Regions from separate parts of the Pseudoalteromonas sp. SR41-7 genome, predicted to be linked through region 1. Evidence: predicted binding sites of a transcription regulator. Region 1 holds the regulator's gene; the other holds the start of a gene.
What was found. The regulator FliA, encoded in region 1, starts transcription of late flagellar genes. The targets are predictions, from matches to a motif close to CTAAAGNTNNNNNNNNNNNNGCCGATA.
Positions count from the first base shown of each region.

Region 2: the regulator FliA is predicted to act here: its motif matches at 9,469-9,495, upstream of pomA (flagellar motor protein PomA).

Region 1 is NZ_JACJEF010000001.1:89,230-101,985, reverse strand. It holds gene flhA (flagellar biosynthesis protein FlhA) at 1-1,537, shown strand, start outside; gene flhF (flagellar biosynthesis protein FlhF) at 1,559-3,040, shown strand; gene H5092_RS00495 (MinD/ParA family protein) at 3,033-3,893, shown strand; gene H5092_RS00490 (RNA polymerase sigma factor FliA) at 3,920-4,630, shown strand; gene cheY (chemotaxis response regulator CheY) at 4,671-5,054, shown strand; gene H5092_RS00480 (protein phosphatase CheZ) at 5,072-5,845, shown strand; gene H5092_RS00475 (chemotaxis protein CheA) at 5,861-8,080, shown strand; gene H5092_RS00470 (chemotaxis response regulator protein-glutamate methylesterase) at 8,139-9,302, shown strand; gene H5092_RS00465 (flagellar motor protein) at 9,295-10,059, shown strand; gene H5092_RS00460 (flagellar motor protein MotB) at 10,061-11,020, shown strand; gene H5092_RS00455 (ParA family protein) at 11,033-11,803, shown strand; gene H5092_RS00450 (chemotaxis protein CheW) at 11,807-12,598, shown strand; gene H5092_RS00445 (chemotaxis protein CheW) at 12,623-12,756, shown strand, end outside.
Region 2 is NZ_JACJEF010000013.1:90,061-102,816, forward strand. It holds gene thiL (thiamine-phosphate kinase) at 1-173, shown strand, start outside; gene H5092_RS16040 (phosphatidylglycerophosphatase A) at 170-655, shown strand; gene H5092_RS16045 (ligand-binding sensor domain-containing diguanylate cyclase) at 693-3,779, shown strand; gene H5092_RS16050 (hypothetical protein) at 3,821-5,932, opposite strand; gene dxs (1-deoxy-D-xylulose-5-phosphate synthase) at 6,133-7,995, opposite strand; gene ispA ((2E,6E)-farnesyl diphosphate synthase) at 8,101-8,988, opposite strand; gene H5092_RS16065 (exodeoxyribonuclease VII small subunit) at 8,991-9,233, opposite strand; gene pomA (flagellar motor protein PomA) at 9,555-10,322, shown strand; gene H5092_RS16075 (flagellar motor protein MotB) at 10,325-11,245, shown strand; gene H5092_RS16080 (hypothetical protein) at 11,458-11,964, shown strand; gene H5092_RS16085 (DNA topoisomerase III) at 12,010-12,756, shown strand, end outside.

The DNA.
Region 1 (12,756 bases):
TTTTTACGGCTCAATGGATGGTGCGAGTAAATTTGTAAAAGGTGATGCGATTGCAGGTATTGTTATACTAATCATCAATATTGTTGGTGGTTTATTTGTCGGTATGATCCAGCACAATTTGAGTTTTGGCAATGCAATGGAAGTATATACATTACTTACCATTGGCGATGGCTTAGTTGCTCAACTCCCTTCTTTACTGCTTTCAATTGGTACCGCGATTGTTGTAACACGCCAAAATGAGTCGCTCAATATGGGGGACCAATTTAAGAAACAACTAGGCAACGAAAAGTCACTCTTTATTGCATCTGGTATTTTGATCATCATGGGCTTAGTGCCTGGTATGCCGCATATTGCTTTTTTAAGTTTAGGTGCGTTACTGGGTTACTTAGCTTACTACACACAGCAAAGTAAATTAAAAGCTGCTGCGGCAGAAGCTGAAGAGGCCGCTAATGGCGGAAGCGTTGCAACGGGTGTTGCTAATAAACAAGAACAAAAAGAACTAGGCTGGGATGACGTTCAGCAGGTTGATGTAATTGGCTTAGAAGTCGGTTATAGATTAATTCCGTTAGTGGACCAATCACAAGGTGGTGAGCTACTTAATCGTATTAAGGGGGTGCGTAAAAAGCTTTCTCAAGAGCTTGGTTTTTTAGTGCCGCCAGTACATATACGCGACAACTTAGAGCTTGACCCTAACGCTTACAGAATAACACTAATGGGGGTTTCAACCGGTGAAAGCGAGCTTAAGCATGGCGACGAGCTAGCGATTAACCCAGGACAAGTATTTGGTCCAATTAAAGGGGTTGAGACAAAAGATCCTGCGTTTGGCCTTGATGCAGTATGGATCAAGCCAGATCAAAAAGATGAAGCACAATCACTAGGTTATACCGTTGTAGATTCAGCCACGGTAGTTGCCACTCATATTAGCCAGTTATTAACTAACAGTGCAGCGTTATTACTAGGGCATGAAGAAGTTCAAAACCTACTTGATATGCTTGCTAAAAGCCATCCTCGCTTAGTGGAAGGACTAGTACCTGATGTATTGCCATTAACTGCTATTGTAAAAGTACTACAAAATTTATTAAATGAAGGCGTGGCTATTCGCGATATGCGCTCAATTGTTCAAACCCTTGTTGAGTATGGCCCACGTAGTCAAGACCCTGATGTATTAACGGCTGCAGTGCGTATTTCACTGCGTAGATTAATTGTTCAAGATGCGGTGGGAATGTCATCAGAAATCCCTGTCATAACCTTGGCGCCTGAGTTGGAACAGATGTTGCATCAGTCATTACAAAATGCAGGCGATGAAGGTGCCGGTATTGAGCCAGGACTTGCAGAGCGACTTCAAGTGTCATTGACACAAGCGCATCAAAATCAAGAAATGGCCGGCGAACCTTCTATACTGCTAACGTCAGGAATGTTACGCACTGTGTTATCTCGTTTTGTTAAGTACACCATTCCAGGATTGAGAGTGATGTCTTATCAAGAGGTACCAGACGAAAGACAGATCAAAATTGTAAGCTCGGTAGGCCAACAATAAGATTTTAACAGGGGTTGAATCATGAAAATTAAACGTTTTTTTGCTAAAGATATGCGCACAGCACTTAAAGAAGTTAAAGATGAGTTAGGTGTTGATGCGGTTATTATGTCAAATAAAAAACTGGCTAACGGTGTAGAAATTGTAGCGGCAGTTGATTATGACAAAGCAGCCCCTAAAGTAGCAGCGCAACCACAACGCCCTGCAGAGCCGCGTACTCAGGCGCCACAACAAAGCATCCATAACTTTGTAAAACCAGAGCCACAGCGTGCCAAGCCTGAGCCTCAGGCAAAAGTTGCTGACAGCCTACAAGCATTATTAGAGCGTCAATCACCGCGTCCTCGTTCTCCTGAGCTTGCATCAATGTTTTCACAATCGGGTATTGATACTACTGATAACTATCAAGAACCAGATATGGGGCAGCGTACTAAAAATATGTTTGCTCCTGAAGCTGCTGCGCCAGTTCGTCCACAAACTCAAGCGGATAGCTTAGGTTTTGATGATTTAGACCGCGACTTTGATGATTTAGATAGCCCCGTAACCACTCGCCAACAAGCACCTAATAATGAAAGCGAAGAAATGACAACAATGCGTGAAGAAATGAACGCAATTCGTCAATTACTTGAGCACCAAGTATCAGGCTTGATGCAGCAAGATATGGCGCGTCGCGATCCAACACGCGCTTGTATGGTTGACCGTTTAGTCGGTATGGGTATCGATAAAGAAGTAGCACAGCAAATGGCATGTTTTATACCTGATGATGTGTCTCGTAAGCAAGGTTGGAAAGCATTGTTAACTATGGTCGAAGATCAAATGCAAACAACCAATAATGAAATACTTCGCCAAGGTGGTGTATATGCGTTAGTGGGTCCAACAGGTGTGGGTAAAACAACGACTGTTGCTAAGCTTGCAGCTCTAGGCGCACAAAAATATGGTGCCGATAAAGTGGCGTTAATAACCACTGATACATACAGAATTGGTGCTTATGAACAACTTGCAACATATGGTCGTATTATTGGTTGTGGTGTTAAGCAAGTTAAAGATGCTAATGAATTAGCTGAAGTTTTATATCATTTACGAAATAAACGTCTAGTATTAATTGACACAGCAGGTATGAGCCAGCGAGATTTACGTTTAACTGAGCAATTAAACACATTAATGCGTAACCAACGTGTAGATATTCGCAGCTACTTAGTACTTAGCGCGACAGCACAAATTAATGTATTGCAAGAAACTGTACGCCACTTTAAAAAAGTACAGTTAAGTGGCTGTATTTTCACTAAGTTAGACGAATCATTAAGTTTGGGCGAGATTATTAGTATTGCGATTCAAAATCGCCTTCCAATAGGGTATCTTACTAATGGTCAACGAGTACCAGAGGATATTCGTGTTGCAAATGCTGAGAAACTAGTTAAAAAGGCTGAGCAATTATATTTAAAAAGAACAAAAGCACAACATTCAAGGCACCAAGCAGTGGCGTCAAGCACAGTAGGGATGTATGATTAACACAGTATTAGATCAAGCAAGCGGCCTGCGCAAAATGAGTCAAAACAATAACAACGGCGTAAAAGTTATCGCTGTAACCGGTGGTAAAGGTGGAGTAGGGAAAACAAATGTTTCTCTAAATACAGCTATTGCACTTGGGCAGCAAGGTAATCGAGTATTAGTGTTGGATGCTGACTTGGGTTTAGCAAACTGTGATGTGATGCTTGGTTTACGTGTAGAGCGTAACTTGTCACATGTCTTGTCTGGTGAATGTGAGCTTGATGAAATTTTAGTTGAAGGCCCTGCAGGAATTAAAATTGTACCCGCTACATCGGGTTCGCAAAGTATGGTTGAATTATCACCATCTGAGCATGCTGGGCTAATTCGTGCGTTTAGCGAATTGAATACCGAATTTGATATTTTAATTGTAGATACAGCTGCTGGTATTTCAGACATGGTACTGAGCTTCTCGCGTGCAGCGCAAGATGTAATGGTTGTTGTATGCGATGAGCCGACATCAATCACCGACGCTTACGCACTTATTAAAGTATTAAGTCGTGAGCACGGCGTTTATAAATTTAAAATTGTTGCCAATATGGTGCGCAGTATGCGTGAAGGCACTGAATTGTTTGCAAAGCTATCTAAAGTTACCGACCGCTTTTTAGATGTATCAATGGAGCTAGTAGCAACGGTTCCTTATGATGAAAATATGCGCAAAGCAACACGTCGTCAAAAAGTAATAGTAGAGCTCTTTCCAAATTCGCCAGCCGCTCTTGCGTTTAAAACGCTGGCAACAAAAGCAGTTAAATGGCCAATACCCAACCAACCATCTGGGCATTTAGAGTTTTTCATTGAGAAACTAGTAAACGGTTAATTATGACAACACTGGTGAATAGAGCTATGGGATATCAATCAACACAAAATTTAAATGTGATTGTTGAGAAGCATGCATCACTTGTTAAAAAAGTGGCATGTCATCTAATTGCTCGATTACCACCTAGCGTTCAACTTGATGATTTAATTCAATCAGGAATGATAGGTTTAATAGAAGCTTCCAAAAACTTTGATGCAACAAAAGGCGCAAGCTTTGAAACTTTTGCAGGTATTCGTATTCGCGGTGCTATGCTTGATGAAATGCGCCGTGGTGATTGGGCTCCTCGTTCAGTTCACCGTAAAAACAGGCAAGTTGCAGAAGCAATTACTGAGCTCGAAAGTAGTCTGAACCGCGAACCAACGGATATAGAAGTTGCTGAAAAACTTGAAATTTCGCTCAATGAGTACCATCATATTTTAAATGATGCGAATACGAGTAAAATATTAGGTATTGAAGACCTTGGTGTAGATGAGGATGTTATTACTCCTGTAGGCCAAGATTTAGCACAAGATAAACCTTTTAATAATGTTAAAAATGATAGGTTTAATGAGTCTTTGCTAAGTGCAATTAAGTCATTACCAGAGCGTGATGCAATGGTGCTTTCTTTGTACTACAACGATGAAATGAATTTAAAAGAAATAGGACATATACTCGATGTAAGTGAATCGCGTGTAAGTCAGATACATGGTCAGGCGATGATTAAGCTTAAAGCTAAAATCAATGACTGGATAAATTAGTAGTAAGTAAACAAAGGTTAATACCTCACTGGGGGATGTTTTGGATAAAAACATGAAAATTCTTGTAGTTGATGATTTTTCAACGATGAGACGCATTATAAAAAACCTGTTACGTGACTTAGGTTTCACTAACGTTCAAGAAGCTGATGATGGGTCTACAGCTTTGCCTATGTTGCAAAATCAAGTGTTTGATTTTGTAGTTACGGATTGGAATATGCCTGGAATGCAGGGTATTGATCTTTTAAGAGCAATACGTGCAGACGAGAAGTTAAAACATATCCCTGTATTAATGGTAACGGCAGAAGCTAAAAAAGAACAAATAATAGCTGCGGCGCAAGCTGGCGTGAATGGTTATATTGTTAAGCCATTTACGGCTGGAACATTAAAAACTAAATTAGAAAAAGTATTTGAACGCTTAGGCTAATGATGGGGGAGAGGCTTATGCCAGCACCAGCTGCGCCTCAAATAACGTTAGAACAAGCTCGTCAGCTCGTTGTTTTTTTAGAAAATGATGAGCAAGACAAAGCAAATCAGTTGATTTTAGAGGCTGCATCTAAAGAGCAGTCTGAATTATTTGCTGAAGTTGGAAAGTTGACTCGTCAACTGCACGAAGCCCTTAAAAGTTTTGAGCTTGATACTCGCTTAACTGATATAACGACAGATGCGATTCCAGATGCTAAAAAGCGGCTTAATTATGTTATAGAAATGACAGAAAATGCGGCTAATAAAACAATGGATGCAGTGGAGGCCAGTTTACCTATAGCTCAACAGTTAGCGGACGAAATATCTCATATCAAACCGACATGGGATCGTTTAATGAGCCGCGAAATTGAGCTTGGTGAGTTTAAGCAACTTTGCCATAGCATCGATAAGTTTATGAACAACTCTCATCATAAGACTGATGAGCTTCAAAACTTAATGACAAATGTATTAATGGCTCAAGACTATCAAGACTTAACAGGTCAAGTTATTCGCCGTGTTATTGAACTTGTTAGGGAAGTAGAAGAAAGTTTACTTCATCTTTTAACTGCGTTTGCTGAACAAGACGACACTAACAGCACCGCGAATAAAGTAGAACAACAAAAAATAAAAGAACCAGTTGCCACACAAACTTTAGCAGGTCCTGAAGGCCCTATTATTGATAAAGAATCGCGTAATGATGTTGTATCTGATCAAGATGAAGTTGATGATCTTTTATCAAGTTTGGGCTTCTAAGAGGAGAGTAACTGCATGTTTGAAGTCGATGAAGATATTTTACAAGACTTTCTTGTAGAGGCTGGAGAAATCCTAGAGCTTTTATCTGAACAGTTAGTTGAGCTGGAAAATAATCCAGAAGATACCGAGTTACTAAACGCTATATTTAGAGGTTTTCACACTGTAAAAGGTGGTGCAGGCTTTTTAGCTATGACAGAACTTGTTGATGCTTGTCACGGTGCTGAAAACGTATTTGATTTACTACGTCAAGGCGTGCGAACAGTCAACTCAGAGTTAATGGATGTTATTTTACAAGCACTAGACACCATTAATGAGATGTTTGCGACTATCCAAAACAGAGACAAGCCTGAACCTGCAGATCCTGAATTACTTCATACTCTTCATATCTTAGGTCTACCTCCAACAGAAGCCGAAGCCACTGAAGCCTCTTCACAAACAGAGGTTGAACAACCTCATAATGAAGTGGTGGATACACCGGTAGCTGATGATGAAGATCCGTTTGCATTTGATGAACTATTTAGCGGAGCGCCTTCGGTTAGCGATGCTGAAATAGATGAAATCACTGAAGACGAATTTGAAAGCTTACTTGATGAGCTGCACGGTAAAGGACAAGGTCCTGCAGTTGAAAAACCAGTAGCAAGTAGTAGTGATTTTAGTGGTGATATTACTGATGATGAATTTGACAGCTTATTAGACGAGTTACATGGTGTTGGCAGTTTTGGTGAAGTTACGAGCAAACCTGAACAAAATGATGCCAATAAAACACCTGTAGAATCTGCTATACCAGCTGTAAATACAGTTAATTCATCAGATGATGAAATTAGTGATGACGAATTTGAAGCGCTTCTTGATGAACTTCATGGTAAAGGCACTGCTCCTAAATCGATAGAAAGTGCGCCAGCTGCAAAACAACCTGAACCTGTTTCACCGCCAGCTAAACAAGTGAGTGAACCAGTAAAAAAAGCTGAGCCAGCTAAAGCTCCTACTCCAAAACCAGTTGAAAAAGCGCCAGAGAAGCCAGCAGCTAAAGCACCACCAGCAGCAGCTCCAAAAAAATCAGCGCCACCAGCTGCAGAAACCACTGTTCGCGTAGATACAAAACGACTCGATCAAATTATGAATATGGTTGGTGAGTTAGTTCTTGTACGAAATCGTTTGGTTAGTTTAGCGACTAACTCAGACAGTGAAGCGATGGGTAAAGCAATCTCTAACTTAGATGTAGTGACTGCGGATATTCAAGGTGCGGTTATGCAGACGCGAATGCAACCAATTAAGAAGGTATTTGGTCGCTTCCCTCGCGTTGTACGCGACTTAGCACGTAGCTTAAATAAAGATATTGATTTAAAACTTATTGGTGAAGAAACCGATCTAGATAAAAACTTAGTTGAAGCACTTGCCGACCCGCTTGTGCATTTAGTTAGAAACTCAGTTGACCATGGTATTGAAATGCCCGCTGTTCGTGAAGCAGCTGGTAAGCCTAGAACAGGTAATGTTACTTTATCAGCGTCTCAAGAGGGCGACCATATTTTGCTAACCATCAAAGATGATGGTGCAGGTATGGATGCTGAAAAACTGAAAAAAATTGCAATTAGTAAAGGCGTACTCGATCATGACCAAGCGAGTCGACTTTCTGACACCGAAGCATATAACCTGATTTTTGCACCTGGCTTTTCTACAAAAGAAGAAATATCTGATATTTCAGGCCGTGGTGTAGGAATGGACGTAGTTAAAACTAAGATCACGCAACTCAATGGCTCAGTAAGCATTCAGTCTGAACTTGGTGTCGGTACTATTTTAGAAATAAAAGTACCACTTACCTTGGCTATATTACCGACATTAATGGTCGTTGTTGGCGCACAAACATTTGCGTTACCACTGGCTGGTGTTAGTGAGATATTCAATTTAGATTTAACGAAGACGAATGTAGTTGATGGGCAATTAACAATTATTGTGCGTAAAAAGGCGATACCGTTATTTTACCTTGAGCATTGGTTAGTAAAAGGCTCAGATCGTTCTCAGCGAAAATCTAAAGGTCACGTCGTTATTGTACAAATTGGTACGCAACAAATTGGTTTTGTTGTTGATTCATTAATTGGCCAAGAAGAAGTAGTGATTAAGCCACTTGATGCGTTACTTCAAGGAACACCAGGTATGGCAGGGGCTACAATAACTTCGGATGGTGGCATTGCACTGATTTTAGACGTTCCAAACATGTTAAAACATTACGCAGGCTAATAATAAAGTAGGTATATATTTAATATATACCTACGCATAAATTTAATAAGAGAGCTAAATGGCCGTTAAAGTTTTAGTTGTTGATGATTCAAGCTTTTTTCGCCGTAGAGTAAGCGAAATCCTTGAGCAAGATAGCGATATACAAGTTATAGGCTTTGCTGTTAATGGCAGAGAGGCTGTTGAGAAAGCAGCTCAATTGCGTCCTGACATGATCACCATGGATGTCGAAATGCCTGTGCTTGATGGTATTAGCGCAGTTAAAGAGATAATGGCGAGTAACCCAACTCCTATCTTAATGTTTTCATCACTTACACGTGATGGTGCAACAGCAACGTTTGATGCGTTAGATGCTGGCGCAATGGATTTTTTACCGAAAAAATTTGAAGATATTGCACGCAATAATGAAGATGCAATTAAGCTTTTGCAAAGTAAAGTAAAAGATATAGGGCGAAGACGTTTACCGCGAACATTTAGAGCGGCAACACCAGTTAAACCATCCATTTCAACTAAACCAACAAGTTCACTTTCGCAAAGAGCAAGCACATCAACAACTCAAATCAAGCAGCCTGATAGAAGCTTTCAAAGAGCTGCGCCTGCTGCATCGACAAGTTCAAATGTTGCCTCAATGCGAGCAAGTGGAAAACAATATCAACTTTTAGCTATTGGTACTTCTACAGGTGGTCCTGTTGCTCTGCAAACTATATTGACTCAATTGCCTGCTAATTTTCCTCACCCTATTTTACTTATTCAGCACATGCCCGCTGCATTTACACCTGCGTTTGCAGCGCGCTTAAACGGTTTGTGCCAAATAAAAGTGAAAGAAGCACAACAAGGCGATCGCTTACAACCAGGAACTGCTTATTTAGCGCCTGGCGGGCAGCAGATGATGGTAGAGGGGCGTGGAGCAAATAGAACGCTGCGCGTATTTGAAGATCATAGCGAGAGAATAAGTTATAAACCAAGCGTAGATGTAACGTTTGCTAGTGCAGCTAAAACGTATCAAGGCGATGTACTTGCTATTGTTTTAACAGGTATGGGCGCTGATGGTCGTGATGGTGCAAGAATGTTAAAACAAACGGGGGCAACTATTTGGGCACAGGATGAGAAAAGCTGTGTCGTTTATGGAATGCCCCAAGCAATTGCTAATGCGGGGCTTTCAAGTGAAAGCTTAGCATTGAGCGATGTTGCAGCACGTATAATGAGAGAGGTAGGTTGTGGATAAACTCTCAATATTTGGACTATTGGTAGCACTTAGTGCAATAGGTCTAGGTTATTCTTTAGAAGGCGGTGTTGTTTCAGCTTTATTTAATGGCCCTGCGCTTATTATTGTACTAGGTGGCACGCTTGGCGCTGTTATGTTGCAAACCTCTGCTAGCACATTCAAAAAAATGCTAAATATGAGCTCGTGGGTTTTTGTTGCACCACAATACGATATTGAAGACGCAATAGAGCAAGTTAAACGATGGTCTCATAAAGCACGTCAAGAAGGTTACTTAGCGCTTGAGAATGAAGCTTTAGCTCACCCAGATGCGTATGCAGCAAAAGGTTTAAGCTTACTTGTCGATGGCTGCTCAGAGCAAAAACTACGAGACACGCTTGAAATTGATTTACTGCTAGAACGCGATCGTTTGCTTGAAGCCGCGCGTGTTTATGAAGCAATGGGGGGTTACAGCCCTACCATTGGTATTTTAGGTGCGGTGCTTGGCTTAATACAGGCAATGTCGTTTATTACCGATCCACAAATGCTTGGCGCCGGCGTTGCAACGGCATTTATTGCGACCATTTATGGTGTTGGTTTAGCTAATTTATTGTTTTTACCTATGGCAAATAAGTTAAAACAGCGTGTAGAGCAAAAAATGCTTTACCATGAAATGCTTGCTGAAGGCGTTATTGCAATAAGCATAGGTGAAAGCCCAGTAAATATAGAATTAAAGCTTGAAGCCTATCGTGTAGAGCGCCCTAATTTAGTGGACGAATAACATGTTACGCCGACGACTTCGTCACTCTGCTGCTAAAAGTCAACATACCGAACGTTGGCTTGTATCGTATGCCGATTACATGACTATTATGTTTGCTTTTTTTGTGGTTCTGTATGCGATAGCGATTAATAAAGAAGAACAATTCCAAATATTGTCAGATTCCCTTGAACAGGTTTTTGATAAGTCAGCTCGCCAATACTCCCAGCAAGGTGAAGGTGTCAACGGTAATGGAATATTGACAGATAGAGTGACACCTGAACAAGAAGTTCTTTATGGCGAAAGTATATTAAAAGAAGAGCAAGGTCCTGAGCTACTCGACGGCCAAAGTGATACAAGCAACATCCAGCAAAAGTATTTAGGCAAACCTCTTGATAGTTTATTAATTAAATTACAGTCAGCGCTTATTGATGAAATCCGTGATGGAGAAGCCAGTTTAGAGCTTAACCAAGATTGGCTGATTATAGAGCTAAGCTCAGGTATGTTATTTTCAAGCGGTAGTTCAGTTGCACACTCTCGAGCAAAGCAGGTCGTCAAGATTGTTAAAGATATTATTGCACCAGTAGATAACTATGTAAGAGTACGAGGTTATACTGATGATGAAAGTATTCGTAATGAGATATTTCGTTCGAACTGGGAACTGTCGGTAGCTAGAGCCACGTCAATTTTAGTAGAGCTGGAAGCACTAGGCATTAATTCAGCTAGAATGGCGATAGAAGGTTATGGCCAATATTCACCTTTTGCAAGTAACGATACAGAACAAGGGCGCGCAGAAAATCGTAAAGTTGTTATCGCACTTTCTAAGTATGGATTACCGCCAAAACAAGAGGTTAAAAGTGACGGGCAAGCTGATGAGCCTGCAGTGATTGAACCTGAAATTGAACTTCCTTCAGATGACGATACAATAAAAGTAATTCGTTTGCCTCATGGTGGTATTCGCATAACAACGCGCAATGAACAGTAATTAGGATGTAATGTGAAGATTTGGACTGTCGCTAATCAAAAAGGAGGGGTTGGTAAAACAACAACCGCAGTGAGCCTTGCCGGTATTTTGGCATTACAAGGTAAACGTGTGTTGCTTATAGATACAGACCCTCATGCGTCACTCACTTATTACTTTGGCATTGACTCAGAGGATTTAGAAGTTAGTGTGTACGATATTTTTGCCCGTGGTACAAGTATGCAAAGTGAAGAGATACTCCAAGCTTTGTGTCCATCAACACTTCAAAACCTGGATATTTTACCTGCGACTATGGCAATAGCTACGCTTGATCGAAGTATGGGTAATAAAACAGGGATGGGGTTAATACTAAAAAAAGCGCTTGCAAAAATTAGCGAACATTACGATTATGCCATTTTAGATTGCCCTCCAGTTTTAGGGGTGTTAATGGTCAATGCGCTTGCAGCAAGTGAGCGAATTTTAGTGCCAGTGCAAACGGAGTTTTTAGCACTCAAAGGGCTTGATAGAATGATGCGTACTATGGATTTGATGCAATCCTCTCAAGCAAAAGATTATCAATATACTATAATTCCTACCATGTACGACAAACGTACTAAAGCATCGTTAGAAGCATACAAAACATTGCAAAGTACATATGGTGATAAAGTTTGGCCAGGTGTGATACCGGTGGATACCAAATTTAGAGATGCAAGCTTTGCACAAAAAGTACCTGTAGAGTATTGTCCTCGCTCGCGCGGTGTATACGCATATAAAGCACTGCTAGAATATTTAATTGAACAAGGTTAATGAATGAGTAAGCAATTGTTTGCTAATGAAAAAGTAATGAAACAATACCTTGGGGCTTTGTTATGTGAAGATGAGCCTGTAGATAACCTTGAGCCAGTTGCAAAATTACTTGAGCAAATCCCAGATGATTCACAACAGCATATTCATTCAAAACCTAAAGAACAATTAAAAGCAGCAGAGAGTACATTTGATAATGACTTGCTCAATGTTGAAATTGAGCCAATAGCTGAGCCAGCGTTTGAAACTGAAAAAGTTAATGAAGTGGTTGACGAGGAAGTAATAGCACCTGCAATTACTACTATAGAAAAGCCAGAGCTGGAGATTGTAACTACTAGCCAATCAGACTATTTTGATGGTGAATTTCAGGCATTGTTTTTTGAAGTTGCTGGCTTGACCTTGGCTGTGCCATTAAAAGCACTTGGTGGAATACATCAATTAGGTGAAGTAAATCATTTGTTTGGTAAGCCGAAATGGTTTAAAGGCGTTATGCTCAACAGAGAAGAAAAGCTTAATGTTGTTGATACTGCGCGTTGGGTTATGCCAGAAAAATATGATGATAAATTAGAGGCGTCTTTAGATTATCAATATTTGATTACACTAGGTGATAGCCAGTGGGGTTTATTAGCTGAAAAGTTGATAAATAACATTACATTGAGTAAAGAAGATGTAAAATGGCGTACAAACAAAAGCAAGCGCCCATGGCTTGCTGGCGTTATAAAAGAAAAAATGTGTGCTTTGATAGACGTAGATAATTTAAATATATTATTAGAGAAAGGCTTAGATAGCCGTCAGTAGTAATGACCATTACGGGGTAATAGCATGAATCAAGATAAATTACTGTCAGCAAATAAAAACGCAGATAATAACGATGAAATTTTACAGTGGGTTACGTTTAAGCTAGAGGAAGAAACCTACGGCGTAAATGTAATGCAAGTACAAGAAATACTTCGTTA
Region 2 (12,756 bases), on a different contig from region 1:
TCCCTGATAGCAATAAAAGTATGTTAGAAATAAAGCTACGCCAGTATGGTGTAGATGCAACATGCATTGGCCAAGTTAAAAGTGGCGATGGCCAAATTGAGCTTTTACACAACGGTGAAAAGTTTGATTTTGAACCGCAGGGTTTTGAGCACTTTGCAAAGGAGCTGGTTTGAACAATAACCGCAAGTTTAATTTAAAGCGTCCACATCAGTTTTTTGGTCTGGGCTTTGGGACTGGGCTTGCCCCTAAAGCGCCCGGTACATTTGGTACATTTGCTGCCTTGCCATTCATTTTTATGACCATGTATTATCCGTTATGGCTGCAAATTGTATTTGCCGTTGTGATCAGTATATTTGGTATATGGGCGTGCGGTAAAACGGCTGATGATTTAGGCGTGCACGATCATCCTGCTATTGTATGGGATGAAGTGGCGGGTTATTACATCACTATGATTGGCGCAGCACTTAACTGGCAAACATTACTCGTAGGTTTTTTGTTATTTCGCTTTTTTGATATAGCAAAACCCGGCCCAATCCGTATGCTAGACAAACGAGTACATGGCGGTTTAGGTATAATGGCCGACGATATACTTGCGGGTATTTTTTCGCTTATATGTTTACAAGCGTTAATAAAAGTGGGTTTACTGCCCTTTTAATTTTTATATTTGATTTGTTTAACTAGGTGGCAGCAATATGATGCGATTTTTACTGGTTTGTGTACTTATGTTGTGCGCGACGCCAAGTTGGGCTTCAATTACTGATTACGTAGTTAAGCAATGGAATATAAAAGATGGCCTACCGTCGCAATCACTTAAAAGTGTTGTGCAAGATCAGCAAGGCTATATGTGGCTTGGTACGCAATTTGGTTTAAGCCGTTTTGATGGTACAACATTTACAAATTACAACACGCAAAATAGTCCATTCTTGCCTAGTAATGGTGTTAATAAGCTTTTAGTCGATTCTAGTGGTTTGTTATGGGTAGGCACTAAAAGTGGCTTGGTAGTTATTAACCCAGCCACATTTGCAGCACAAGAATTTAATATTAAAGGTCCAGTAAGGGATATTCTTGAGGACTCTAAAGGTAGCATATGGATTGCGGCCAACGGCTTATACTATGTAGATAGAGGGCAAGTTGATTTACGCACTGAAGTAAATGGTCCTCTACCTATTGTTAATGCTACTGTGATCACACAAATAGTTGGCTCTGTTAGCCAAATGGCACTCTCTCCTGAAGGCATTTGGCTGGTTAATGATCGTCATTTATTACGCCTTACAAAAAACTCATCAGATTTTTCTAAACTACGTTTAGAGCTTACCGCAAAAATATCTTTACCAGAGCGCCTAGCGCAAACCATAGTGCACGATTTATCATTTTTAAATGGTAATTTGTATATAGCTTCTGAGCTAGGTGCATACTTTTTAGATTTAGATGACGAGCTAAGACCTTTTCCTCTACCTAATGCAAATAACTCAGCCGTTTATAAGTTTATGAGTGATACCGATGGTGGCTTGTGGGTTTCGACCTATGGACGCTTATTATTCAGAGATAAAACCGGTGAGTGGCAATGGGTAGAGCCTAGCCAACTCGATCAAAGTATATGGTTTGCTGATATTTTTAGAGATGATAAAAATAACGTTTGGTTAGCAAGCTTTAGTGAAGGCTTGTGGCTTGCTCATGAAGGACGAGTCGAAAGGCATTCAGCAGTTTCAAACATGACCGAATCTGTTATGGCTATTAGCCAAGCACCCGATGGTAAACTGTGGGTTGCGAATAAAAGCGGCATTGGTTATTTCGATTTAGATAAAAGTTTTATTAATTTAGTCCCAAGTAGTAAATATGGATACGCATCAGTACACGATCTACAATTTGATGGTGAGCGATTATATATAGCCACAGGGCGCGGCTTATTTGTTTTTGAAAACAAGACACTTTACACCGTCCCAGGTCGAGCACTTCGCGATAATCCGGTATTTGCAATAAGTCGCTCTAGTAAAGGCGGCTTTTGGATTGGTACCGGACGCGGTTTATATCGATTAAATTATGCTGGTTTAACGCCTTTTGCCTATAACGCTTTTTTAGGTAGTAAGTTTATTACCTACGTATTAGATAAAACAAACTTTGGTGTGATTGGTACTAGTAAGGGCGCATATTACTTTACAGACCGTGGCATTGAAAAAATTGGCGACCAAACAACACTTGAAAGCGCATACGTAACTAGCGTGCTACATATAGATGGCGTGGGTATTTTAATCGGCTCTCTTAACGACGGGCTTTTTTACAGAAGTACGCAAGGGCAATGGCGTCAGCTCGATGCAGCTAATGGTTTACCGTATGGTTCTATATTTAGCCTAGAATATGATGAAAAGTTAAAGCATGTTTGGGTAAGCACCATGAAAGGTGTTTACAGAATGCCTGTAGAGCAATTTAAAACAGAAATAAAAAGCTTAAAAGTTGAAGAAGTAATTTCATCTTTTGACCGTCAACTTGATGGTAAAGCGAATCAATGTTGTAGTGGACTTGGGCATGATGCGGTAGCAGACACCGGAAATTCTATTTGGTACCCAAGCTTACAAGGTGTTGTTGAAATACCTAAAAATGTAGAGCTATTTGGTGTGCTTGCATTAAAGCCAACAATAGAGACAATAACAACGCCACTTCGTCATTTAACTACCGCTGCGCTTGGTAAAAAACCATCATTAGAAACAGACGAGCGTGATATAACGCTAACTTACACAGCTATTGATTACTATGCACCAAACAGCATTGAATTTAGATATAAACTAAGTGGCTTAGATAGTGACTGGCGCTATGCAAATACGCGACGTGAAGCTATTTATACTAACTTGCCTCCTGGCTCGTTTTTGTTTCAATTAGAAGCTAAGCGCCAAGGTGAAGACTGGGCTAAAGCGCAAGATGTAGAATACGGTTTTGTAGTGCCTGAGCGCTTTGACGAAACAATTTACTTTAGGCTTTTAATTACCAGTGGTTTTATTTTGCTTTTTTATCTCATTTTTTGGGTGTTTAGAGCACAAGAACGCAGAAAACAAGAAGCATTAGAGGGCTTAATCACTGAGCGTACCTTAGAGCTTCGCCAAGCTAATGATAAATTAGGCCAAGTGAATTCACAGCTTAAATTAGTGAGTCACTCAGATGAGCTAACAGGGCTACGTAGCCGCCGCTTTTTGTTTGATCAACTCCCTAAAGATATTGAGCACTTTCAACGTAATTCACAGTCGCTGCAGGCACAAGGTAAGTCACTGGTGCTGGTAATTATTAACTTTGATAACTTCAGCCGTATTAACGATGCGTATGGCCCAATTGCAGGTGATAGCTGCTTACAGCAAATGGCTGCATTGTTAAATTCGCGTACGCAGGGCTCTGACTATGTGGCACGTTGGAGTGGTGATGAGTTTTTATTATTATTACGTGACTTTAAATGCAATAAAATAGATAGCTATGCCTCAGAACTTTGTAAAGTAATAGCGGCTAATTCGTTCCAATTACCAAATGGAAAAACAACTAATATCACGGCATCAATTGGTTGGTCATTTTATCCATTACCTTTACTAGGCGGACAGGTAATTAGCTGGGAAACCTCTATTAACTTAGCAGATATAGCACTGCATCAAGTTAAAAAGCGCGGTGGTGATGGTGTGGCTAATATTACGTTTGATGATCAGCTCGATGCATTTGAGTTTGAACAAAACTCTAATGTTGATCAGCAATTAGGTATTTTACAAAGTAATGGCTTGGCAGATATAAAAGTGTGGATGCGATAATGCCCGACCAAGGTTATTGGTCAGGCATGGTGAGGTTAACTCTATTTGTTAAGCCAAGCTGGTAATATTGCAATCGACTCAGGGGCTGTAAATGCCGTACTGGTATCGGCGCTTATATCACCGCCTGCACTGCTTAAAATATTATTAAATCGCATAACCACATTATTTGACTTCTCAGCTACGTATAAATCTGTTCCGGTATACATAATATCAACAGGGTTACCCAGTAGGGTATTTGGACCGCTAATAGTGGTACTTATGTTTACCAAGCCCGATGCAGTTGCTACGTTATTCAATACGTATATTTTGCCATCGTCAGCAACTGCTGCGCTACCAACATCAGAGAGTATTAGCGAGCCACTTAGCGAGTCGTAGTCGATGCCGTGCATGTTGCTTGGTGCTGCTACTGCTGTACCTGCATTTGCTGGCGTTATAAGCCTATCCTCAACTGCAATATTAGTACTACCAGCCATTAGTTTGCTTTTAACTTCGTCAAATACAGCAACGGTTCCATTTGTTAGTGCTACAAAAGCTCGATCAGTGTTTGCATCGTAATCAACATCCCAAGGGCGAGCATCGTTTGCAAACGTAAGCGTCATTAATGGGCTTGCATCCCCTGTGGTGCAAGTTGAAAATATTGAAATGCTTGGAGTATCTGCATTATTTTCTGCAACTAAAATCATACCGCTATCAGAAGCCACATCAAGACCTTTAGGAGATATAAGGCCTGTATTCGAACCAGTAATAATGCTGTCTTGGTTCGTATTATAAGTTTGCCCATCTCTGTTTATTGCCACTTTATTTGAAATAACAATACCGCCAATTGAGGTTGTACTGTTATCGAACGTTGTATAACTATTACCCGCTTTATCAAAAGTTACACTTTCGATAGTTTGACTTGCATTATAGTTGCCAATTTCTGTGTTAAGTTGTGAACTTAATCGACTAATTTGCCCAGTTGTTTCACCTGCAGTGCCCGGATTACTACTTACAGCAACACCTAGCAGCGCCATATTAGCGGTATCACTATCTGAAATATCAGCCATCTCATTTTGTATACCCAGTTTAGTAATTGACTCAGGTTTAATTGTTGAGGTAACTAAATCAGGAGTGATATCGCCGCTCTCACCTGAAAATATATTGCTGAACACAAGAACAGCATCATTTGATTTTTCAGCTACACGTAAGTCACTACCTTCAAGGCTAATATCAACTGGGTTACCAAGCATTGTTGCTGGACCGGCAATACTTCGTGCAACGCTTACTAAGCCCTCTGCAGTTGAAGCATTATTAATCACAAATAACGAACCATCGGTTGCGTCTGAGGCACTGCCTACATCAGACAAAACAAGTTTGTTAGTATTTGAGTCATAAACAATGCCGTGAATATTTACAGATATTTGCGTGCCATCATTATTACTTGGAGTAATTGTGCGGCTTGGCATTGCGGCAAATTCACCACCAACAAAATTATCATAAACGGCTACATCACCATTTGTTAGTGCTACATAAAGGCGGTCGTTAGATTCATCATAATCAACATCCCACGGCGCCGCTTCTGTAATAGTTGTGCCTAAAGGCGCTGCATCGCCCGCGGCTGTAGCGCCAAAAGTCGTTACTTGCATAGCGCCAAAGTCAGCAATAAAAACAAGGCCACTCTTTTGTGCTACAGCTATTCCTTTAGGGTTTACCAGTGTTGTGTTAGTACCTGTTATTTCGCGATCTGTATTAGCTGTATAGGTTGCGCCGTCACTACGATTTGCAAGCTGGCAAATAGTTTTAATACTGCCATTTTCGCTGTCGCTTGCTTGCAATAAATTACCTAAGCTATCAAATGCAACGCCTTCGTTAGCTGTTGTATTAAAGGTTTTTAGTTTAGAGGCGTTTTGGTTAATTAAATCGATAGTGCCTGTATTGCTCTCGCCATTGTTTGCCAAAATTAATGTGGCTGATGCAAAACCAGGGTTGCCATTTGTACCGTCGGTACCGTTTTGTCCATCGGTGCCTGCAATACCATCTACGCCGTTTTCACCATCGTCTGAGCTACAGCCTGTAATGCCGATTAATACTGCAAGTGTTAAAGCTGAAAAACTAAGCGTGTGTTTAAGTGTGTTTTTTTGTGTTGAATGAGTTGTTAAATTAGCTTTATTCATCATTTTTACCTTTTAAATATTCCATCAAATGTAGGTAAATAACGCGCTTGCTCATAAGGCATAGACTAAGCGGCACTGATTATTTACATGTTAACCTCATATCAATAACGGCTATAAAATGAAACTGGATGCAAAAAAGTTAAAATTAAAAACAAAAAAAGGAGCCTTGAGGCTCCTTTTTAATAAACTAAGTAAATAGCTTAAGCGATAAACGCCTTAATAGCGTTTAATATTCCTTGCTCGCCTAATCCCATTTCATCGTGCATTTCATCTTGCGTGCCGTGTTTAATAAACTCATCAGGAATACCTAAGTTAAGGATATTAATATCAGCTTTTTGAGTTGCCAAGTATTCATTAACTGCAGAGCCGGCACCGCCAGCAATCGCGTTATCTTCAAGCGTAACAAAGGTATCGTGGCTAGTAGCAAGCTCATTTAAAAGTGCAGTATCAAGTGGTTTAATAAAACGCATATTAACAAGCGTTGCATCTAATTCGTTAGCTGCAAGCTGGGCGTTTTCAAGTAATGTACCGAACGATAAAATGGCAATTTTACTGCCTTTCTTAATTGTATCTGCCTTACCTATTTCGAGCAGTTGCATAGTGCTTTCAATGTCTGCAGTACCTGCGCTACCTCGAGGGTAACGAACTGCAACAGGGCAGTTTTCTTTATAACCGGTGTATAGCATTTGGCGGCATTCGTTGGTGTCGCTTGGTGCCATAATTACCATATTTGGAATACAGCGCATAAAGCTTAAATCGTACGCACCTTGGTGAGTTTCACCATCGGCTCCAACAATACCAGCGCGGTCAATGGCAAATAATACAGGTAAGTTTTGCAGTGCAACATCATGTATTAATTGGTCATACGCACGTTGTAAAAAGCTCGAGTAAATAGCAACAACAGGTTTTAAACCTTCACAAGCAAAACCAGCTGCTAAAGTAACAGCATGCTGCTCTGCAATGGCCACATCAAAGTATTGATCTGGAAACTCTTTAGAAAAACGTACCATGCCAGAGCCTTCGCGCATTGCTGGCGTAATAGCCATTAACTTGCTGTCTTGCTTTGCCATGTCGCATAACCAATCGCCAAAAACTTTTGAAAAAGTAGCAGCGCTAGGTTTAGATTTAGGCAGGCTAGTTGTGCTTGGGTCGAATTTTGGTACACCATGGTAGCCAATAGGATCGGCTTCAGCCGGTTTATAGCCCTTACCTTTTTGCGTTTTTATATGTAAAAGCTGTGGGCCTTTTAAATTACGCATATTACGTAATGTATCTACAAGCATGTTTACGTCGTGACCATCAATTGGGCCTATGTAATTTAGGCCTAATTCTTCAAAGAAGGTTCCCGGGATCATCATGCCCTTAATGTGCTCTTCCATTTTACTGGCAAGTTGTTTTACCGGAGGCACACCTGAGAGTAACTTTTTACTGCCTTCACGAATGTTAGTATAAAAGCTACCTGATAGAATTCGGGCAAAGTGATTTGTTAATGCGCCAACATTTTCAGAAATCGACATTTCGTTATCATTTAAAATAATAAGCATGTCTGATTTTACATCACCTAAATGATTCATCGCTTCAAATGCCATGCCTGCGGTGATAGCTCCGTCACCAATAATGGCTACAGATTTTCGACCTTTGCCTTCTTTTTGGGCGGCAATAGACATACCTAAGGCAGCTGAAATAGAGGTGCTTGAATGACCTACGCTAAACGTATCGTATTGGCTTTCATCGCGAAAAGGAAAAGGGTGCAAACCGTCTTTTTGGCGAATAGTGTGCATTTGGTCGCGACGACCTGTAAGGATTTTATGTGGATAAGCTTGGTGACCCACATCCCAAACTAGGCGATCGTCTGGAGTGTTATAAACATAATGTAGCGCAACGGTTAGTTCAACCGTCCCTAAACCAGACGCTAGATGACCGCTACTTTGCGATACTGAGTTGAGTAAATAATCGCGCAGCTCATTGCTAAATGCAGGGAGTTTGTCTTGCGCTAAGTCACGCAATTGGGCTGGCTCGTCAACCAAATTAAGTAATGGATACTTGCTACTATCAAGTGTCATGGTTTTATATATATCCTTCGCTAACATTAATTCATTCAAAGCTTTTACGAATAATTAATGTTGAGTAATAATGTCAGTGCTAATTGCAATACGTATGAGCAAAAATTAGTGGTCACGCTCAATTAGGTAATTTGCTAGCGACGCAAGAAGTGTTGTGTCAGCATCTATATTTGCCAACGCTTCATGGGCTTGTTGTATTAAATTTTGCGCCTTTTCTTTAGCGCCTAGCATACCTAATAACGCCGGATATGTCGCTTTATTCGCGGCAATATCGGAGCCTTGTGGTTTACCTAAAGTAACCGTATCGCCTTCAACATCTAAAATGTCGTCGTGTACTTGAAACGCCAGCCCTATAGCATACCCAAAAATGCTTAAATTTTCTAAGGTTTGTTGATCTGCCTTTTCACTGCACAGTGCACCAAGTGTAATTGCACAATTAATTAAAGCTCCGGTTTTTAGCTTATGTATTCGCTCAAGCTCTTGTACGGTAATTACTTTATCTGTTGCTGCTATGTCAAGACCTTGTCCGCCTACCATGCCCTCAAGGCCTGATGCGTTGGCAAGCGTAGCAATCATTTTTACTTGTGTTTGCGACGAGCATGTAAATTTGTGATTCGCAATAAGCTCAAAGGCGAGTGTTTGTAGGGCATCACCGGCTAAAATTGCATTTGCCTCGCCAAATTCTATGTGGCAAGTAGGGCGGCCACGGCGTAAGTCGTCATCGTCCATCGCGGGCAAATCGTCATGAACTAGCGAATAGCTATGGATACACTCAATTGCAGCTGCAAGTACATGTAAGTCTTGCTGGTTTGCACCGAGCATTTTACCTGTGGCATAAACTAAAAATGGACGTAATCTTTTACCGCCATTAAATAATCCATATTGGGTGGCGTTCTTGACTGTTTCTTCAGTATCGAGAGGCTGTTTAAAATGCTGTTGTAAGGTCGCTACTACATCTTTTTGAGCACGTTCGATATAATTATTTATGCTCACAGCTATTCCATATCATTATCAAAATTCGTAAGAACTGACTTTTCGCCATTCCCCATCAAAATTGATACTTTTTGTTCTGCTTGCTGTAATTTACCTGATGAAGCACTTGCTAATGCAATTCCACGCTCAAATTGCTTTAACGATTGCTCAAGCGATAAGTCACCTTGTTCCATGTCACTAACGATTGTAGATAATTCTTCTAGTGCTTGTTCGAAACTTAAGTTTTCAGGTTTTTTAGTCGCCATCTTTATTTCAGCTTACATAATAAATTTAGGGGTCAATTTTAGGGGGAATGCTAAACTAGGTCAAAGGATGATATTGGTTTTTTACCTTTATAACGTTAAATTATATTTCAAGTGTATTAATAAAGCCTTAATAGCGGTCTGTTAGTTTAATAAATCAATTGATAATTAGGTAGCCCTTATAACTTGATCTAAAATAGTGCTAAAGGCTGCTTTTTATGTTTATTTATAAAAATGGCTTAAGCAATTCAATATGTTGCCGATAAGCAGTTAATAATAAAAGTTTATGATAAGGCCATTAAGCATGAAACTTCTGGAGGAAATGTGGATTTAGCAACCATAATCGGGATCCTAGGCGCAATTGGCTTAATTGTCATGTCTATGTTTATGAGTAGTAGCGGTGAAATGGCTATGTTTGCCGATGCTCCTTCTAGTGTAATTGTATTTGGTGGTTCACTTTTCATTGTTTTATCAAATTTCACCATGTCGCAGTTTTTGGGTATAGGTAAAGTTGTTGCTAAAGCGTTTATGTTTAAAATTGAAACGCCAGAAGAACTTATTGAAAAAGCAGTAGAACTTGCTGATTCAGCTCGTAAAGGGGGCTTTTTAGCACTCGAAGAAGCTGAAATCCCAAATCCATTTATGCGCAAAGGCGTCGACATGCTTGTTGATGGCCATGACGCAGATGTTGTTCGCGCCACACTTCAAAAAGACATCTCTTTAACCACTACTCGACATGAAATGGGTGCAGGCTTATTTAAGTCATTAGCCGATATTGCACCAGCAATGGGAATGATTGGTACTCTAATTGGCTTAGTTGCAATGTTATCTAACATGGATGACCCAAAAGCAATTGGCCCGGCAATGGCGGTAGCGCTTTTAACAACTTTATATGGTGCGTTTTTAGCCAATGTTGTGGCAATTCCTATTCAGGTAAAACTTGAACTGCGTAAAGACGAAGAAGCTATGAATCAGCGTTTAATTTTAGATGCTATTTTAGGTATACAAGATGGCCAAAATCCAAAAGTTATCGAAGGTATTTTGAAAAATTACTTAGCTGAATCTAAACGCAAAGTAGATACCGAGGAGTAATTATGTCTGATCAAGAGTGCAAATGCCCACCACCAGGCCTACCAGCATGGATGGGAACGTTTGCCGATTTAATGTCACTGTTAATGTGCTTTTTTGTACTCTTGCTTGCGTTTTCAGAAATGGATGTACTTAAGTTTAAACAAATTGCGGGCTCTATGAAGTTTGCTTTTGGTGTGCAGAATAAAATTGAAGTAAAAGATATCCCTAAAGGTACCTCTGTTATTGCTATGGAGTTTACCCCAGGCAAACCAGAGCCAACCCCAATAGAAACCATTCAGCAGCAAACAGTCGAAATGACTCAACAAATGTTAGAGTTTCAGGCTGGAGATGAAAGCTCAGCTGGCGGCAGGCAAGAACAACGCGGGGATAAACGTGGTGGCGAATCTCGTAGTACTTCTCAAGAGCAATCGTCAGAGCAAGCAACTTCAGCGGCCGATCAGGAACAAACTAACGAGCTCGTTAAAAAAATCGCGCAGCAGCTTGAAAAGCAAATAATAGATGGTGCAATTGAGCTTGAATCTTTAGGGCAGCAAATAATTATTCGTATTAGAGAGAATGGTTCATTTCCTTCGGGTAGTGCATTTTTACAACCTAAGTTTAAACCCATAATTCAAGATATTGGTGTACTGTTAAAAGATGTACCTGGCGAAATAACTGTATCTGGCCATACCGACGATTTTCAGGTATCGAATGAGCTATATATTAATAATTGGGACTTATCGTCAAAGCGAGCTGTAGCTGTAGCAAGCGAGCTGCAAACGGTGCAAGGGTTTGATAAAAACCGCATGATGGTAGTGGGGCGAGCTGATACTCGTCCACTTGTTCCAAACGATTCAAATGAAGATCGCCGAAGAAACCGTCGAGTAGAAATATCAATCCTGCAAGGTAAGGCTAAAGAGTCTGCTCCTATTGATGTGCGCTAAGTTATTGCTTGTGTTATATTTCACTATGTTTGTTTTGATTTAAGGTACTTAATTGCCTTAAGTATCTTGGCAATTTCGTCATTTTAGCTTACAGTACATTTCCTTAACATATGTAATGGAGTGCCTGTGAAAATAATCAATAAATATTGCGACATGCCGGGTAATGGTGATGGTACTGATGACGATAAAAAAACAAAATAGGGCAGAGTATTTTGCCTGAATGGTTTTTATATATTGTTAGTATTTTAAGCAAAAGCTGGGTTTTAATGCTAAGTCCGGCTATTTTTATATTTTTTGTATTTAAAGATCGCCTAGCCTTTCGATTTGTATTACTTACCGCAGCTTTTTTCCTCTTTGGTAACCTAACTGCTTCAAGCCTACGAGCGTTTGATGACATTTATATTTATCGTTATTTAGTTTGGGCGATCACAGATATTATTTGGATGGCACTTATAGCTTACTGGGGTATAAAGGATAAAGTTTATTTATGGCAATGTGTTATTGGGCAACTAGTTGTTATTGGCGCACCTATATTACAACTATTCCGATTAGTTGACCGCCATTTGTGGGATTTAGCTTACAGTACCGTTATTTATCAGACCCTAATGCCATTTATCAATATTGCCACGGTGGTTGTATGCTATTTACCTTTAATTATCCTTTTCACTAAGCAAGGTAGTGTAAAGTCAAAAATAGAAAACTCCCCACCTTCAAAATAGCTGTGCTAAACTACTGTTTATATAAACAGTGAGTGAGCGACTCCCATGAAACTCTACATTGCAGAAAAACCATCACTAGGCAGAGCAATTGCTGATGCCTTACCAAAACCACATAAAAAACATGATGGTTATATAGAAGTCGCTAATGGCGATTGTGTATCGTGGTGTATTGGACATTTGCTAGAACAAGCAGAACCCGATGACTATGATGAGCGCTTTAAAAAATGGCAGTTTGAACACTTACCTATAATACCTGAACAGTGGAAGTTAAAAGCCAAAACCAAAACTCGCAAACAGCTCACTGTTTTAAAAAAATTAATTAAACAGGCCTCGCAACTTATTCACGCTGGCGATCCAGACCGTGAAGGCCAGCTACTAGTCGATCAAGTAATAGAAGAAGCTAAAATAAGTCAGGCTAAAAAGCAGAGTACGCAACGTTTACTCATTAGTGATTTAAACTTATCGGCGGTAAAGAAATCATTGGGCGCAATGCGTTCTAATCGAGATTTTATTCCGTTAAGTGTATCTGCTTTAGCGCGCTCTCGTGCTGATTGGCTATTTGGTATGAATTTAACACGTGCATACACACTAGCTGGGCAAAAAGCAGGGTTTGGTAATGTGCTTTCGGTAGGGCGAGTGCAAACCCCTATTTTAGGTCTTGTTGTTAATAGAGATAACGAAATAGCGAACTTTGTATCTAAGCCTTTTTACGATGTATTGGCGCATTTGCTTACTCCAGATAATCAACCATTCATAGCTAAGTGGGTTCCAAGCAAAGCATGTGAGCCACAT